DNA from 3 places in the Telluria sp. PB2R4 genome. Region 1 is predicted to be linked to each of the others. Evidence: predicted binding sites of a transcription regulator. Region 1 holds the regulator's gene; each other region holds the start of a gene.

Region 1 (5,037 bases):
GGCCCCAGGATGCTGCCGGCGAATTCGGACAGGTAGCTCCAGTTGGTGCCGATCTGGTAGGCCATCACGATGCCCGACACCACCCCCATGCCGAAGCTGACGGCGAAGATCTTGAGCCAGTAGTGATAGAGGTCGACGTAGACCTGGCGCCCGGTTTTCAGCCAGCACAGCTCGAGCACGGCCAGATAGCTGGCCATGCCGATCGTTATTGCCGGAAACAGGATGTGGAAAGACATCGTGAACGCAAACTGCACGCGCGCCAGATCCAAGGCGGACAAACCGAACATCGGGGCTCCTCGTGTTCCCGGGTCGACCTCCGGGGGTGTGTCCAGAATCTAGCATGCAGGATGGGGGCGCACGCTTGGCCGGGTGGCATTTCGATGGAAATCAAGGCCGGCTGAGGGAGGGCAAGGGGAAGCCTGTTTTCACTTCCGAAATCTTTCTCTCCGTCAGAAAACAGGAAGCCACTGATCCAAATTAATGACCCATCAGATCGTCCCCAGTCCGGCCCGATCACTCGACTATATTGGCTGACGATTCGAGCACGGCATCGACGGAATTCCGGAGTTCCAGCATGCATGCAGCTCGCTATCCGGCGACCCTCCTCCCCCCTTGCGGCGCGGCAGGCTGGGCCAATCACCGATCGTCGATGTGAAAGGAAATGTCATGTCAAACAATCAGGTCAACCAGGCAGCCACGCGGATTGCCGCGGGCGCCAGGGAAGCGGACGGCTTCATCGCTTCCTCGGCCATGCCGACCAGCTTCGCCGAGATCCGGCAGGACGCCGACCTCGGCGCGGTCCGGCAGTTGTTCGGGCCCGCCGCCGCCAGCGCCGAACCGCAACCCGAGCTGAGCGGAACCGGTTTCACCTACCGCCACGACTGGGGTGCGCGCCGCGGGCAGTGGGTGCTGCGCCTCAACTGGAACGTGATCCAGCCCCCGTCGCGGGTCCTGGTGGCGATCGGCGAAGGCGTCCCGGGCGGACCGAATGCCGGCAAGTTCATCGGCTCGGCCCGCTACACCCTGCACAACGTCGCCTCACGCTGGAACGGCGTCGACATCTGGGTCAACATCGAGTGGAGCTCGGATATCTCGCTCTACGCCGACTACCTGATCATCAATCCCTGAGCATCCGAGGAGAACACCATGTCACCAAACGATCGTCTTGACCGGAACGCCGCGCTGACCCTGGCCCGCCAGGACCCGGCGGAGCGCGCGGATTCCTCGGACACCAAGGGCCCCTGGGCCATTGCCGAAGCCACCGTCGGCAAGGACGGGCTGCAGCCCGCCCTGCAAGGAACCGGCTTCACTTACCGCCACGACTGGGGAGCGCGCCGCGGCCAATGGATCCTGCGGCTCAACTGGGATGTCATCCAGCCCGGCTCGCAGGTGTTCGTGGCGGTGGGCGAAGGCGTGCCGGGCGGACCGAACGCCGGCAAGTTCATCGGCGCAGCCCGCTACACCCTGCACAACGTCGCCTCGCGCTGGAACGGCGTCGACATCTGGGTCAACATCGAGTGGAGCGCGGACATCTCGCTCTACGTCGACTACCTGATCGTCAACCCGCCCGTGGCGCCACCCGGCCTGCGCACGGTGTCGGTCGCGGTGCACCGCCACAGCAGCGTGGCCCTGAGCGAGGCCGAGGCCGACCGGATCCTGGCCGACATGGGCACGATCCTGCAGAACGACGACACCGGGCCGGATGTCGCCACCCCGGTCCGCTTCGTGCGCAACGGCGCGGTACGGCTGCTCCCAAGCAACGTCCCCGGCACGATCCAGACGGCGGCCGACCTGACGGCGCTGCTGAACGCGGGCAGCGGGGTCAAGGTCGTGCAGGCGATCCGCTGGTGCGGCGGCCCCGGCGACAGCATCATCGGCTGCGCCCCGGTCGGCAGCACCATCGTCAACGTGGCGGCGGTGCGCTTCACCGCCAACCAGGAAGGCTTGATCTGGGTGCACGAGTACGGCCACAACTGCGGCCTCGGCCATCGAACCGACGACCTGCGCGCGGTCATGTACCCGTCGGTCGGCACCGACCACGACGTGGTCAACGCCGGGGAGTCGGCGGCCTTCCTGGCCGGCCCGCTCGCCATCACCGGCGAGGTGATGCCCGCCGGCGGCTGCTCCTGCGGCGTGGGCGGCATCCCGCTGCCTGCCGACGTGCGCGACTTCGTCTCCCAGCACTGGGTCGAAGGCGTGCCCGACGAGCTGGCCTCGCAGTACACGGAGAAGGACGCCCGCCTGCTGCTCGACTGGCTGGTGAACGAGCCCGGGAAGCACGAGGAGTTCCTGGTGCAGGTCGTGGCCACCCTCGGCTACATCGGCAGCGCGATCGCGGTCCAGCCGCTGATCGACTTCGTCGAGAAGCCGCTTGCCGGCCGTGCGGTGTTCAATGCCAAGAACACCGCGCTGCTGCGCCTGGGCGACCTGGCCAACCAGTCGGGCAGCCAGGCCGCGCTGGACTTCCTGGCAAAGGTGGCGGGCGACAGGGACGTGGCGCGTGCGCTGGCGGCGCCCCAGGCCCCCGCCGAGGCAGCCATGGCGGCCAACGCCGGCCAGGGCGTGGTGGCGCCAGGCCTCGACACCCTGGCAGCCGAGCTGGCGGTGTCGGCCACCTTCGGCCTGGCGCTGGCCGGCACGGCGCAGTCGCTGCAGGCCGTCGAGGCCCTGAAGGCGGATGGTGACGCGTTCGCGACCGTGAAGGCGGCGGCGCTGGAGGCGGCGCAGATCGCCGCGACCGTGCAGGCCAAGGGCCGGCAGGAGTACTACCGGAAGAAGGCGGAACACCGGCATCACCTGTAACCGCCCTGTGTTGGGTGGACGGCGATGCCGCCCACGCGTTCAGATCGTCCTGGAATGGATGTAGCGTCTATTCACGGGAATATTGAACGCGTGGGCGTACGTAATTCCGGGCATTGCCCGCAATTACCCCGCCCACCCTACTTATCTCTGGGAAATGAACGCCGCGGACCCGGCCTGTGTCTATAATGGCTGCGTCCGCATTTTCTTCTCACGCCATGAACCAACCCATGTCGCTCCCTGGCACAGCGCCGGTCAGCATCCAGGCCCTCAAGACCAGCTGCGGCGCCTGCAGCATGCACCAGCTGTGCCTGCCGATGGGGCTGGAAGACGCCGACATCAACCGCCTCGACCAAATCATCGGACGGCGCCGCCGCCTCGCACGCGACGAGCGCCTGTATGCGATGGGCGAACCCTTCCGCAACCTGTACGCGGTGCGCTTCGGCCATTTCAAGACCTACCAGGTGAACGCCGCCGGCGAAGCCCAGATCACCGGTTTCCAGATGGCCGGCGAACTGCTGGGCATGGACGCGATCAGCGGCACCCACCACTGCGACGCCGTGGCGCTCGAGGACAGCGAAGTCTGCGAGATTCCGTTCTCGCGCCTGGAAGAGCTGTTCGGCCAGGTCCCGGCCCTGCTGCGCCACTTCCACCGCATCATGAGCCAGGAAATCACGCGCGAACAGAACGTAATGCTTCTGCTCGGCAATATGCGGGCGGAGCAGCGTTTCGCCGTCTTCCTGGTGAACCTGTCGGCGCGCTACGCGGCGCGCGGCTACTCGCCGAACAGCTTCCAGCTGCGCATGTCGCGCGAGGACATCGGCAACTACCTCGGACTCACCATCGAAAGCATCAGCCGCCTGCTGTCGCGCTTCAAGAAACAGGGCTGGCTGCAGGTCGACAAGCGCGAAGTCACCCTGCTCGACCCGGTCAAGCTCAAGGCGCTGGCTGCCGGCACCGACGTTTGCAGCCCGATGGGCTGAACCTGGGGCGTCGCCAGGACGGCTCGTCGCGCTCCGTGCCGCCGTCCTGGCGTCGGGACTGCTGCGGGCGGACGTATTTTCCGGCGCCGGCGCCCACCGTGCGTGCTCAGATCTCGATCACCAGCTCCGGACGGAAGGCCTCCTGCTCGCCCTTGCTCAGGTAACCGAGCGGATTGGCCACCACGCGGCAGGACCAGGGCCGGCCCGCTTCGACGCCGCTGGTGATGTAGTCGTTCGCGCAGTGCAGGTGGCCGTGGATCCACAGGTCGGCCTGGGGAAACAGCGCGTCGAGCGCATTGCAGAAGCCCGCCGTGCCGGGGGTCAGGCCATAGCGCGGGTCGGCGCTGAGCAGGCTGGGGGCGAAGTGGGTCACCACCACCGTGCGGCCCTCGAAAGGCGCCGCCAGCGCGCCGCGCAGCCACGCCTGGCAGTCCAGCGACATCGCGCGGATGCCCTCGGCCAGCACCTTTTCGCCGTTCTTCAGGGTCGTGTTCTTCGACAGGTAGTAGTTGGCCGCGCGGAAGGCCTTGTCGCGGCGCTGCAGCTGCTTGGTCAGGTCCTGCTCCTGCAGCGCCAGCGCGTCGAAATCGCTCCACAGGGTAGTGCCGATGAAGCGCACCGCTCCGATCATCAAGGTCTCGCGGTCCAGCCATTCGATGCCGAGGCGTGCGCAGGTGGCGCGCAGGCGCGCGTAGGCCTCCTCGAATTCGAGGCCGTCGAATTCGTGGTTGCCGGGGATGTAGAGCACCCGCGCTTGCGAAGCGCCGGGCCGCAGCGGAGAGGACCTCGGCGAAAAACGCCCGAGGCCGAAATCGGTATCCGTCAGGCGCGAGCCGGACTGGTAGGAACCGATGTCGCCCGCCAGGATGATCACGTCGGTATCGGCGCGGATCTGCGGAATGAAGCCCGCGTAACGTTCGAGATGGAGGTCGGAGAAAAGCTGGATGCGCATGGTCGGCGCAGTATAGCGGCTTTTTCGCCGCGCCCTGCGCCGGCGACTGCAGCGGCCGTCAGAAGCTGATGCGCACGTACGGCGCGCTCTGCTTCGCCTCGCCGTGGTAGACCGCTTCGATATTATTCCCGTCCGGGTCGAGCACGAAGGCGCCGTAATAGCCCGGGTGGTAGGCGCGCTCGCCCGGCCGGCCGTTGTCCCTGCCGCCGGCGGCCAGCGCCGCAAAGTAGAAGGCATTGACCATCTTGCGGTCGCGTGCCTGGAAGGCCAGGTGGTGGCGTCCCGTCAGCACGCCTTGCGCGG
Region 2 (5,037 bases), on a different contig from region 1:
CAGGCGCACCGGCATGGTGGCGCTGGCGGCGCCCAGTCCCCCCACCGCGATCAGGTAGCCGTGCACCGAAGGCAGCTTGCTCGGCGCGATCCAGGTGGAGACCGCCTTGACCGCCGCCATGAAGCAGCCGCCCAGGCCCAGGCCCATCACGGCGCGCGCCACCACCAGCTGCCCGAAACCGCTGCTGCGCGAGAACAGCAGCGCGCCGAGGGCCCCGACCAGCATCATCACCAACTGCACCTTGCGCGGCCCCCAGCGGTCGAGCGCGATCCCGACCGGCAGCTGGACCAGCGCGAACGCGAAGAAGAAGGCGCTGGTGAGCAGTCCCAGTTCACCCGGTGTGAGCGCGAGCGCGCCCATCAGGTCCGGGGCCAGCACCGCGTTCACGTTGCGCAGCAGCGTCGACAGGTAGTGCCCCAGCGCGAACGGCAGGAACACGTAGAAAAAAACCGCCACGCCGGACAGGCGTGGCGCGGTGGTGGCGTCCTGCATGGCCAGCTCCGGTGCTCGGGAAGGTCCGGGGCCGCTTCAGGCCGCGTCCTGGGCCGTGTTGGCGCGCAGCTGAGATGCCGGCACCAGGGGGATGACGCGCCCGCCGGGTCCCCGCAACGGACCGCCGCTCTCCTGTTCGAAGAAGAACTTGTCGCGCCCGAAGGCCGGCTTGAGGTGGTCGAGCCAGGTCGCGCTGGCGTCGTACTTGGCGAAGAACGGACGGCGCACCCATTCCGGATTACGGGCCTGCAGGAACTGCAGCGCGAACAGCTTTTCGCCGTTGATCGTGACCACGCCGTCGATCACCACCTTGCCCGGGAAGGCGCTCATCGAGGGGCCGCGCACGGTGCGCGACAGACCCGACACCATCGAATAGGCTTCCTGGAAGATCTGGTGTGCGCGCGCCAGCGGCAGCGAGAAGTAGTCGCGCGGGCCGGTGTCGCGCTCGACGAACATGTAGTACGGGATGGCGCCCAGGCGCACGCCGGTGGTCCACAGCTCGGCCCAGCTCTTCGGGTCTTCGTTGATGTGGCGGATCAGCGGACCCTGCATGCGCAGCGTGGCGCCGGTGCCGACGATGCGCTTGACGGCCTGCTGGGCAATCGGATGGCGCAGCTCCACCGCGTGATTGTAGTGGCCCATGATCGCGAGGTTCTTGCCCGACCTGACCACCTTCTCGAACAGGCGCATCAGGTCGTCGCTGTCCTTGTCCGACACGAAGCGCTGCGGCCAGTAGGCCACCGACTTGGTGCCGATGCGGATATTCTGGATGTGGGCCAGGCTCGGCTGCAGCAGCGGCTCGAGGAATTCGGCCAGCGAACGGGTATTCATGATCATCGGGTCGCCACCGGTGATCAGGACGTCGGTCACGTCCGGGTGGGTCTCGAGGTAGGACACCAGCTCGCCGCACTCGCGGGCATCGAACTTCATGTCGTCCATGCCGACGAACTGCGGCCAGCGGAAGCAGAAGGTGCAGTAAGCGTGGCAGGTCTGGCCCGAGCTGGGAAAGAACAGCACGGTTTCCTTGTACTTGTGCTGCAGGCCCTTGAGCGGCGCATCGTTCACGCGCGGGACGTTGTGGGTCATCTGGCCGGCCGGGTGCGGATTCATGCGCATCCGGATGCCGTGCACCAGCCTGGCGATGGCCGCCTCGTCCTTCTTGTACAGCACCAGGTCGCGCAGCTGTTCGTACTCGTTCGAAGGCAGCATGTCGCGGTGCGGGAAGGTGAGCCGGTAGATCGGATCGTCCGGCACCTTGTCCCAGTCGATCAGCTCCTCCAGTACATAAGCGTTCACGCGGAACGGCAGCACATGGGACACCACCTGCACCGCTTCCTGCAGCTCCGGCGTAAGCCATTGCCACTGGCGCGCGGTGTGAATACTCTGCCGGGTATAGGGCTTGAACTTGGAGGGCGTCGATTCGGTCGTGGTCACGGAAGTTCTCCAGGAAACGAGGGATGAAAGAACCGGCTGAGGAAAAGCGTTGCCGGGAAGAATTCATCTTACGTTGCGGAAATTATGGAGAGTTGCCGTCAATCAATCAGAAAGGTCCTATCGGGGGAGGTAAAACAAGGAGAGCACAGAACGGGACAAATACTGGACAGGTCGGCCTGGAACGCAGTGTCCAGGCCGTTTCTGTCATTGGCGCGGCGTGCGCCGGCGCATCCATTCGGCGAAGTGCCTGCCGACCAGCAGGTCGCCGTCATAACTGAGGTGGTTGGTGTCGCGGTACATCAGGCGCCCGTCGATCATGGCGCGGCAGCTGCTGTCGTCGCACAGGGCGGCGGACGCATCGAACCAGGCGGCCTGCGGGAACTCCCGGGCGAACCCGCCCAGGATCTCGCGGTGCTGCACGACTTGCTGCTCCCACTCGGCGCGCGTGATCGCGCACGGCACCCGGGTGGCCGACGAGGCCACGCCGGCGCGCTTGATGCACGAACGCGGGTCGAAGCTGATGATCGGCACGTCGTTCATGAAGATCACCTGTTTGCCGGCGGCGCTGAAGCGGCGGAAGGTTTCGCGCGCCGCATCCACCCAGACGCGGTGCTCGGGCGCGCTGCCGAAGCGCAGGTGGGTCGAGAACACCACGGTCTTCACCGAGGGCATGCCGAGCGCCAGTTCCAGCATCGGCTGGGTCGCCTGCTGGTAGGGATCGCCCTGCGGGTCGAGTCCCCAGTAGGGATGGCGGGTGCCCAGCATCAGGAGGTTCTCGCCGACGCTGCTGTAGTACTTCGTCAGGCCGGCGACGACGTGGTAGGCGTGGCTGTCGCCCAGCAGCACCACGGTCGGGTCCTTCGCCACGTCGGCCTGCAGGCAGTACTCGTAGTTCGAATCGAAGCCGTAACGTTTCTTGCAGGCCTCGGCGTTGGCCTTGTCCTCGACCAGCACCAGTGCCTTGTGGTTGGCCAGGTTGTCCTGGACCGGCTTGCGGGTCGGCAGGCCGTCGTTCAGGTAGATATAGCCGGCGACCGCGGCGGTGCCGATCATCAGCGCGCACAGCGCTGCGACCTTGCCGCGCCCGCTGCCGCCGCGCAGGGGGCGTTCCACCACCCGGTAGGTCAGCCAGGCCAGCAGCAGCGCCAGCAGCAGCGCCCCGGCGCGGATCGCGGGCGCCGGCTCGCGCGACTCGATGATCTGGGCGAAGGACAGCAGCGGCCAGTGCCACAGGTAGAGCGGATAGCTGACCAGCCCGATCCAGACCATGAGGCGGTTCGACAGCAGCACGCGGTTGAACCAGGCCTGCGGTCCGGCGCCAATCAAGAGAACGGCGCCCAGCGCCGGCATCAGTGCGAACCAGCCGGGGAACTGGTCCTTGCGCGTGATCAGCGCCAGCCCGGCCGCCAGCAGGGCCGCGCCGCTCCAGGCCAGCAGGTTGGGCGATACCCGCGCAAGCCGGCTTGCGGAAACGGCAGGACGTGCATGCAGGCAGGCCAGGCCGGCGCCCAGCAGCAGCTCCCAGGCTCGGCTGGCCGGGGAATAGAAGGTGGCGCTCGGATGATCGGCGATGCCGCCGATGTTGAGCGCGAACGAGGCCAGCGCCAGCACGGCCGCCACCACGAACAGCCTGGCCTTCAAGCGCCAGCCCAGCAGCAGGATCACCGGCCACAGGATATAGAACTGTTCTTCGATACCGAGCGACCACAGGTGCAGCAGCGGCTTGGTGTCGGCCGCGGTGTCGAAGTAGCCCACCTGGGCCCAGTAGAAGAAGTTGGCGGCGAAGCCGGCGCCGCCGACGACGTGCTTGCCGAGCTGCTCGTATTCATCGGGGAACAGCGCCAGCCAGCCGAAGGCCAGGCAGGATCCCAGCACCAGCAGCAGCGCCGGGAAGATGCGCCGCACGCGGCGCGCATAGAAGCCGGCGAAGCTGAAGCTGCCGGCGTCAAGCTCGCGCAGGAGGATGCTGGTGATCAGGAAACCGGAAATGACGAAGAAGACGTCGACGCCGATGAAGCCGCCCCGCAGCACGGACGGGAAGGCATGGAACAGCAGCACCGACAGCACGGCGACGGCGCGCAGGCCGTCGATATCGCGCCGGTAGGCCAGGTGGGCCGGCGCCGGCGACTGCTCCTTGAAGTGAACTTGTTTCTCTAGTTTCATGCCGGCCAGTCAACAAAGCTGACGATTTTACATGAGTACGTTGCACCGAAACAATGATTTCATTTCGAAACAACAGCTGGTCCCGCATTGCATGCGCTGTGCATTGCGAACGCACTGTCAGCATCTGCTGACACCAATGCGCAACGTTCCTAGCGCGCTGCGTAATGCGATTGCGCCACCGCAATCCGCCTCTTCTCCACCCCCGGTACATTTGCCAATGCACTTTAGCAATATTGGTCTCAGAACATTCCACTCAAGGAGTCAACATGAAATTGTTTGCCAAACTGTCCAGCACCGTGGCCGCCCTGTGCCTCGCCATCGCCGCCGCCCCTGCCCTGGCCAATGGCCCGACCGAGAAGGACGCCATCGCGATGGTCGAGCGCGGCGTTGCCCTGGTCAAGGCCAAGGGCAAGGACGAAATGATGAAGAAGATTAATGCCAAGGATGCGGAATACGTCCAGGGCGAGCTGTACATGGACATTCGCGACCTGAAGACCGGGATCGTGCTGGCGCACCCGTACAACCCTTCGATCGTCGGCAAGGACCTGACCGACGTGCCGGATGCGAACGGCAAGAAGTACCGCCGCGAGATCATCGAACTGGCCGCCGCCAAGGGCAAGGGCTGGGTCGACTACCAGTACAAGAACCCGACCAGCGGCAAGATCGAGCCGAAAACCACCTTCATCCAGCGGGTGGACGACGTGGTGCTCGAAGTCGGCATCTACAAGAAGTGATCTGAAAGAAGTGATCTGAAAACCTTCGTCCACGCCCGGAGTCAAGCATGCTGAATAAACTGCGGATCGGCCCGAAACTCCTGCTTGCCCCGGGCCTGGTGCTGGTGCTCTTGATGATGCTGTCGGCCGCCGCCTATTACGGCATGGTGCGCCAGAACGCCTCGCTCGAACACATGGTGCAGGTGCGCGCCGCGCGCCTGCAGGCAGTGGCCGA
Region 3 (5,037 bases), on a different contig from region 1:
CAGGAACTGCATCTCGGCCAGGATGTAGCCCAGGCGCTCGCTGTGCCGGCCCTGCTTGCCGCCGCGCTGCATCCAGGCGTCGCTTGGCGGCATCTTGAGCGAGGCTTCGGCCAGCACTTCCGCCAGGTGGTCGAGGAACATCTGGCGCAGCGGTTCGCTGGCTGGCGCCACGCCCTGCTCCACCATCGCATTGTCGACCGCGTCGTAGAGGAACATCTCGCCGCTGTACATCCACAGCTCGTCGAGCGCGGTCTGCATCTTCGCGTGGCTGATGTCGCTGCCGTCGCCCAGGCGCACCACCAGGTCGCCGGACCTGCGCAGGTGGTAGGTGACTTCCTTGATCGACTTCTGCGCGATCTCGGCGATGCGCGGGTCGCTGGAGCGGGTCAGGCCGTCCATCAGGAAGTAGTGCCAGGTATCGAACAGGAACTGGCGCATCATGACCTCGGCATAGCTGCCGTTCGGCTGCTCCAGCAGCAGGCAGTTGCGGTAATCAATCGCGTCGCGGTGGAAGGCCAGGCGGTCTTCGTCGCGGCCCTTGCCTTCGAGCTCGCCGGCGTAGCTCAGCCACATGCGGGTCTGGCCCAGCAGGTCGAGCGCGACGTTCGACAGCGCCATGTCTTCTTCCAGTGCCGGGCCCTTGCCGCACAGCTGGCACAGCTGCTGGGACAGGATCAGGGCGTTGTCGCCCTGGCGCAGCAGGTAGTCGATTTTCTGATCCACGGGCGCGCTCACAGGTTCTTGACTTCTTCCGGCATCGGGAAGAAGGTCGGGTGGCGGTAGACCTTGCTGTTGGCCGGCTCGAACAGGGCTTCCTTGTCGTTCGGGCTGCTGGCCACGATGTCCTGGGCGCGCACGACCCAGATGCTGACGCCTTCGTTGCGGCGGGTGTAGACGTCGCGCGCGTTATTCACCGCCATCTCGGCGTCGGGTGCGTGCAGGCTGCCCACGTGCTTGTGGGCCAGGCCGTGCTGGCTGCGGATGAAGACTTCCCACAGGGGCCATTCTTTGCTCATTCTCTCTCTCCGTCGTTCTTCAGGCTGCGGCTTTGCGCGCCGCTTTTTTCTCGGCGTGGGCGACCAGGGCGTCGCGGAACCATTCGCCGTCTTCGTAGGCTTTCACGCGGGTGCGCAGGCGCTCGCGGTTGCAGGGGCCGTTGCCCTTCAGGACGTTGTGGAACTCGCTCCAGTCGATCTCGCCGAAGTCGTAGGAGCCGCGCTCGGCATTCCACTTGAGGTCGGGGTCGGGCACGGTCAGGCCCAGGTACTCGGCCTGCGGCACGGTCTGGTCGACCATGCGCTGGCGCAGTTCGTCGTTCGAGAACAGCTTGATGCGCCAGGCGGTCGACTGCGCGCTGTTCACCGACTCGGCGTCCGACGGACCGAACATCATCAGGGACGGCCACCACCAGCGGTTCAGCGCATCCTGGGCCATCGCCTTCTGCTCCGGCGTGCCCCTGGCGAGGGCCATCATGATGTCGTAGCCCTGGCGCGCGTGGAAGGACTCTTCCTTGCAGACGCGGATCATGGCGCGCGCGTACGGACCGTACGAGCAGCGGCACAGCGGGATCTGGTTGATGATGGCCGAGCCGTCCACCAGCCAGCCGATGGCGCCCATGTCGGCCCAGCTCAGGGTGGGGTAGTTGAAGATGCTCGAATACTTGGCTTTCCCCGAATGCAGCGCCTGCAGCAGCTCGTCGCGCGAGACGCCCAGCGTTTCGGCGGCGCTGTACAGGTACAGGCCGTGGCCGGCCTCGTCCTGGATCTTGGCCAGCAGGACCGACTTGCGCTGCAAGGTCGGCGCGCGCGTGACCCAGTTCCCTTCCGGGAGCTGGCCGACGATCTCGCTGTGCGCATGCTGCGAGATCTGGCGGATCAGGGTCTTGCGGTAGGCCTCGGGCATCCAGTCCTTGGCCTCGATCTTGATGCCGGCGTCGATGCGCGCCTGGAACGCCGCTTCTTCAGCGCCCATGTCTTCCTCGGTACGGACTTTCTTGAGTCCGGTCTCCACCATTTGTGCGTACATGTCTGGTCTCCGTTGCAAACCTGGTGAATCCATAATACGATACAAAAAAATGGATGTACACCAAAATTTTGAATCATATTGCGGCGTTCTGTTACCATTACCAACATGACAAGACTGACCAGCGGCGAGTGGATCGACCACTTTCTCACGACTGACCCGCCACGCCACAAATCGCTGGTGATGACCCTGTGCGGCGACGCCATCGCCCCGCACGGCGGCGCCTTCTGGCTGGGGAGCATGATCGAATTGCTGGCGCCGCTCGGCGTGAGCGACCGGCTGGTGCGAACCAGCGTGTTCCGCCTGGTGCAGGAAGGCTGGCTGGTGGCCAGCCGCGAGGGCCGGCGCAGCCGCTACGCGCTGGAACCGAAGGCCCTTCCCCGTTTCGAACGCGCCAACCGCCGCATCTATTCGCCGCCCGGCCTGCACTGGGACGGGCGGTGGAGCTTCGTGCTCGCGCCCACCAACAGCATCGACGGCGAGCTGCGCACGCTGCTGCGCAAGGAACTGGAATGGGAAGGCTTCACGATGCTGGCCACCGGCGTGATGGCGCACCCGGCGCCCGAGCGCGACACACTGCGCGAGATCCTGGCGCGCTCAGGCGCGCAGGGGAAGGTATTCGTATGCGATGCGGCCGAGCTGCCCGGCGTCGGCTCGCGCCCGCTGCCCGAGCTGGTCGGCGATGCCTGGGACTTGTCCAGCGTGGCCGCGGCCTACCGCCAGTTCATCGACAGCTTCACGCCGCTGCTGGAAACCAGGGCGGACATCAGCCCGCAAGAGGCTTTCGCCATCCGCAGCCTCTTGATCCACGCCTACCGCCGCGTGCAGCTGCACGACCCGATGCTGCCGCTCGAGCTGCTGCCCGACCCGTGGCCGGGCTCGGACGCCTATGAACTGGCCAGGCGCATCTACCTGCTGACCTATGCGCGGGCGGAAGAGCACGTGATGGCGATGCTGCGCCGCGAAGACGAGGCCACGCCGGCGGCCGACAGCGATTTCTACGACCGGTTCGGTGGCTTGATGTGATTTCGCCGGCGCAGGGTGCGCCGGCCGAAAGTCAGGAGGGTCGCTACGACGGCCGCGACGACAATCCCCACCAGGGGGTCGTCCGCGATGCGCGCGCCCAGCCAGAAGGAGAAAATGCTTGCCACGATGATCACGATCCGCATCAAAGCTCCTTGGGTAGCGCCGCTGAAACCGGTATTATCCCCCCTTTCCGTATTCATTCAACACCAGGACACACCATGTCTATCAAGATCAGCAGCCAGTTCGACGCTGGCGCCATCGAGGTCGTGAACGCCACAAGCGCCAACGCCATCGACCTGAACATCCGCAAGGATTCGCACGCCGACATCATCCAGTGGTTCTACTTCCGCCTGCAGGGCGCGCAGGGCGAAGCCTGCACGATCCGCTTCCTGAACGCGGGCCAGGCCGCCTATCCGGCCGGCTGGGAAGGCTACCAGGCCATGGCCAGCTACGACCGCGTGAACTGGTTCCGCGTGCCGACCTCGTACGACGGCCAGGTGATGAGCATCGAGCACACCCCGGGCATGGACAGCGTCTACTACGCCTACTTCGAACCCTATTCGTGGGAACGCCACCTGGAGCTGCTCGACCGCGCCCAGATGTCTGAGAGCGTGCGCATGCTCGACCTCGGGTCCACCGTCGACGGCCGCGACCTGAACATGCTGGTCATCGGCGAGCCTGACGAGGGCAAGAAGAAGGTCTGGGTCATCGCACGCCAGCACCCGGGTGAAACCATGGCCGAATGGTTCGTCGAAGGCATGCTCGACGCGCTGCTCGACCCGGCCCACCCGTTCGGGCGCCAGCTGCTGAAGGACGCCGTGTTCTACGTGGTGCCCAACATGAACCCGGACGGCTCGGTGCGCGGCAACCTGCGCACCAACGCGGCCGGCGCCAACCTGAACCGCGAGTGGATGAACCCGTCGATGGAGCGCAGCCCGGAAGTGTTCCTGGTGCTCAAGAAGATGCACGAAACCGGGGTCGACCTGTGCCTGGACGTGCATGGCGACGAAGGCCTGCCCTACGTGTTCGTGGCCGGCAGCGAATCCCTGCCCACCTGGACCGAAGCCCAGGCCGCGCAGCAGGCGCGTTTCATCGCCGACTTCAAGATCGCCAGCCCCGACTTCCAGGACGTGCACGGCTACGGCAAGACCCCGTTCACCGACGAGACGCTCACCATGGGCTCCTCGCACATCACCCACGCCTTCGGCTGCCTGTCGCTGACGCTGGAACTGCCGTTCAAGGACAATGCCAACGACCCCGACCCGCAGGTGGGCTGGGACGGCGCCCGCAGCGCGCGCTTGGGAAGCGCGGTGCTGCAGCCGGTGCTGAACGCGATCCGCGCAGCGGCTGCATCGGGCCAGGCATGAGCGTCTTCGCCGCTTCCGTGTTCGACGCCACCGTCGTGTTCGAAGGCCAGGAGCTGTTCAAGGGCCGCGGCTCGGCGCAAGCCTGGGCCGAGAAGGTGGCCAGGGAGCTCGAAGTCGAGGTGACGGTCGAGAAGATCGGCACCGGCTGGGCCTTGAAAGCCACGGTCGATGGCGAGCCGCGCACCTGGGGGATTTATGGCCAGCGGCTCAGCCGCGTCGAGCAGGCCGGCTGATCGCGGAAAACCGCACCGTCGTGGCTGGCATGCTTGCAAACGGCGTTTCGTGAACTCCATAGCTACGGATCCTTACATAAGCAACAGGGACTGTCTCTACATCACAACGCCTGAGTTCCTTGCTCGCCTTTTATCTCGACAATAAAAGATGCCTGTAGGATAGTTTCGGATGGGAAATTAACTCATCCGACCATGTCCAATCACCTTGCCTTCCTGCTTACTTCGAATCCGTTCGCCACTGCCGCTGTCGCGGCAGGGCCTGTCGTCGCCACCGGCACCGACGCCGCCGACATCCTGGAAGGCAGCGACCTGGCTGATCGGCTGGCAGGCGGCCGCGGAGACGACGTACTGAGGGGCTATGGCGGCGACGACGTGCTGGAAGACTACCA

The links. Region 1 encodes FNR, which switches genes on or off when oxygen is low (the NO sensors DNR and NnrR bind a similar motif). Its sites were predicted from a motif close to TTGATNNNNATCAA; they were not measured.
Region 2: a site for FNR is predicted at 2,019-2,032, ahead of AC56LU_RS05000 (KamA family radical SAM protein). Genes of this name have one in related genera too.
Region 3: a site for FNR is predicted at 2,076-2,089, ahead of paaX (phenylacetic acid degradation operon negative regulatory protein PaaX). Genes of this name have one in related genera too.

The regions. Positions count from the first base shown of each region.
Region 1 is NZ_JCASIC010000011.1:193,695-198,731, reverse strand. Features, by position in the region: gene AC56LU_RS18305 (cytochrome ubiquinol oxidase subunit I) at 1-287, opposite strand, end outside; gene AC56LU_RS18300 (hypothetical protein) at 667-1,128, shown strand; gene AC56LU_RS18295 (hypothetical protein) at 1,147-2,802, shown strand; gene fnr (fumarate/nitrate reduction transcriptional regulator Fnr) at 3,030-3,782, shown strand; gene AC56LU_RS18285 (metallophosphoesterase) at 3,889-4,734, opposite strand; gene AC56LU_RS18280 (VOC family protein) at 4,793-5,037, opposite strand, start outside.
Region 2 is NZ_JCASIC010000002.1:340,152-345,188, reverse strand. Features, by position in the region: gene AC56LU_RS05005 (MFS transporter) at 1-492, opposite strand, end outside; gene AC56LU_RS05000 (KamA family radical SAM protein) at 529-1,926, opposite strand; gene AC56LU_RS04995 (acyltransferase family protein) at 2,131-4,089, opposite strand; gene AC56LU_RS04990 (cache domain-containing protein) at 4,356-4,823, shown strand; gene AC56LU_RS04985 (methyl-accepting chemotaxis protein) at 4,871-5,037, shown strand, end outside.
Region 3 is NZ_JCASIC010000002.1:363,434-368,470, reverse strand. Features, by position in the region: gene paaC (1,2-phenylacetyl-CoA epoxidase subunit PaaC) at 1-723, opposite strand, end outside; gene paaB (1,2-phenylacetyl-CoA epoxidase subunit PaaB) at 732-1,016, opposite strand; gene paaA (1,2-phenylacetyl-CoA epoxidase subunit PaaA) at 1,036-2,025, opposite strand; gene paaX (phenylacetic acid degradation operon negative regulatory protein PaaX) at 2,131-3,048, shown strand; gene AC56LU_RS05115 (hypothetical protein) at 3,021-3,191, opposite strand; gene AC56LU_RS05110 (M14 family metallopeptidase) at 3,267-4,415, shown strand; gene AC56LU_RS05105 (hypothetical protein) at 4,412-4,648, shown strand; gene AC56LU_RS05100 (DUF4214 domain-containing protein) at 4,841-5,037, shown strand, end outside.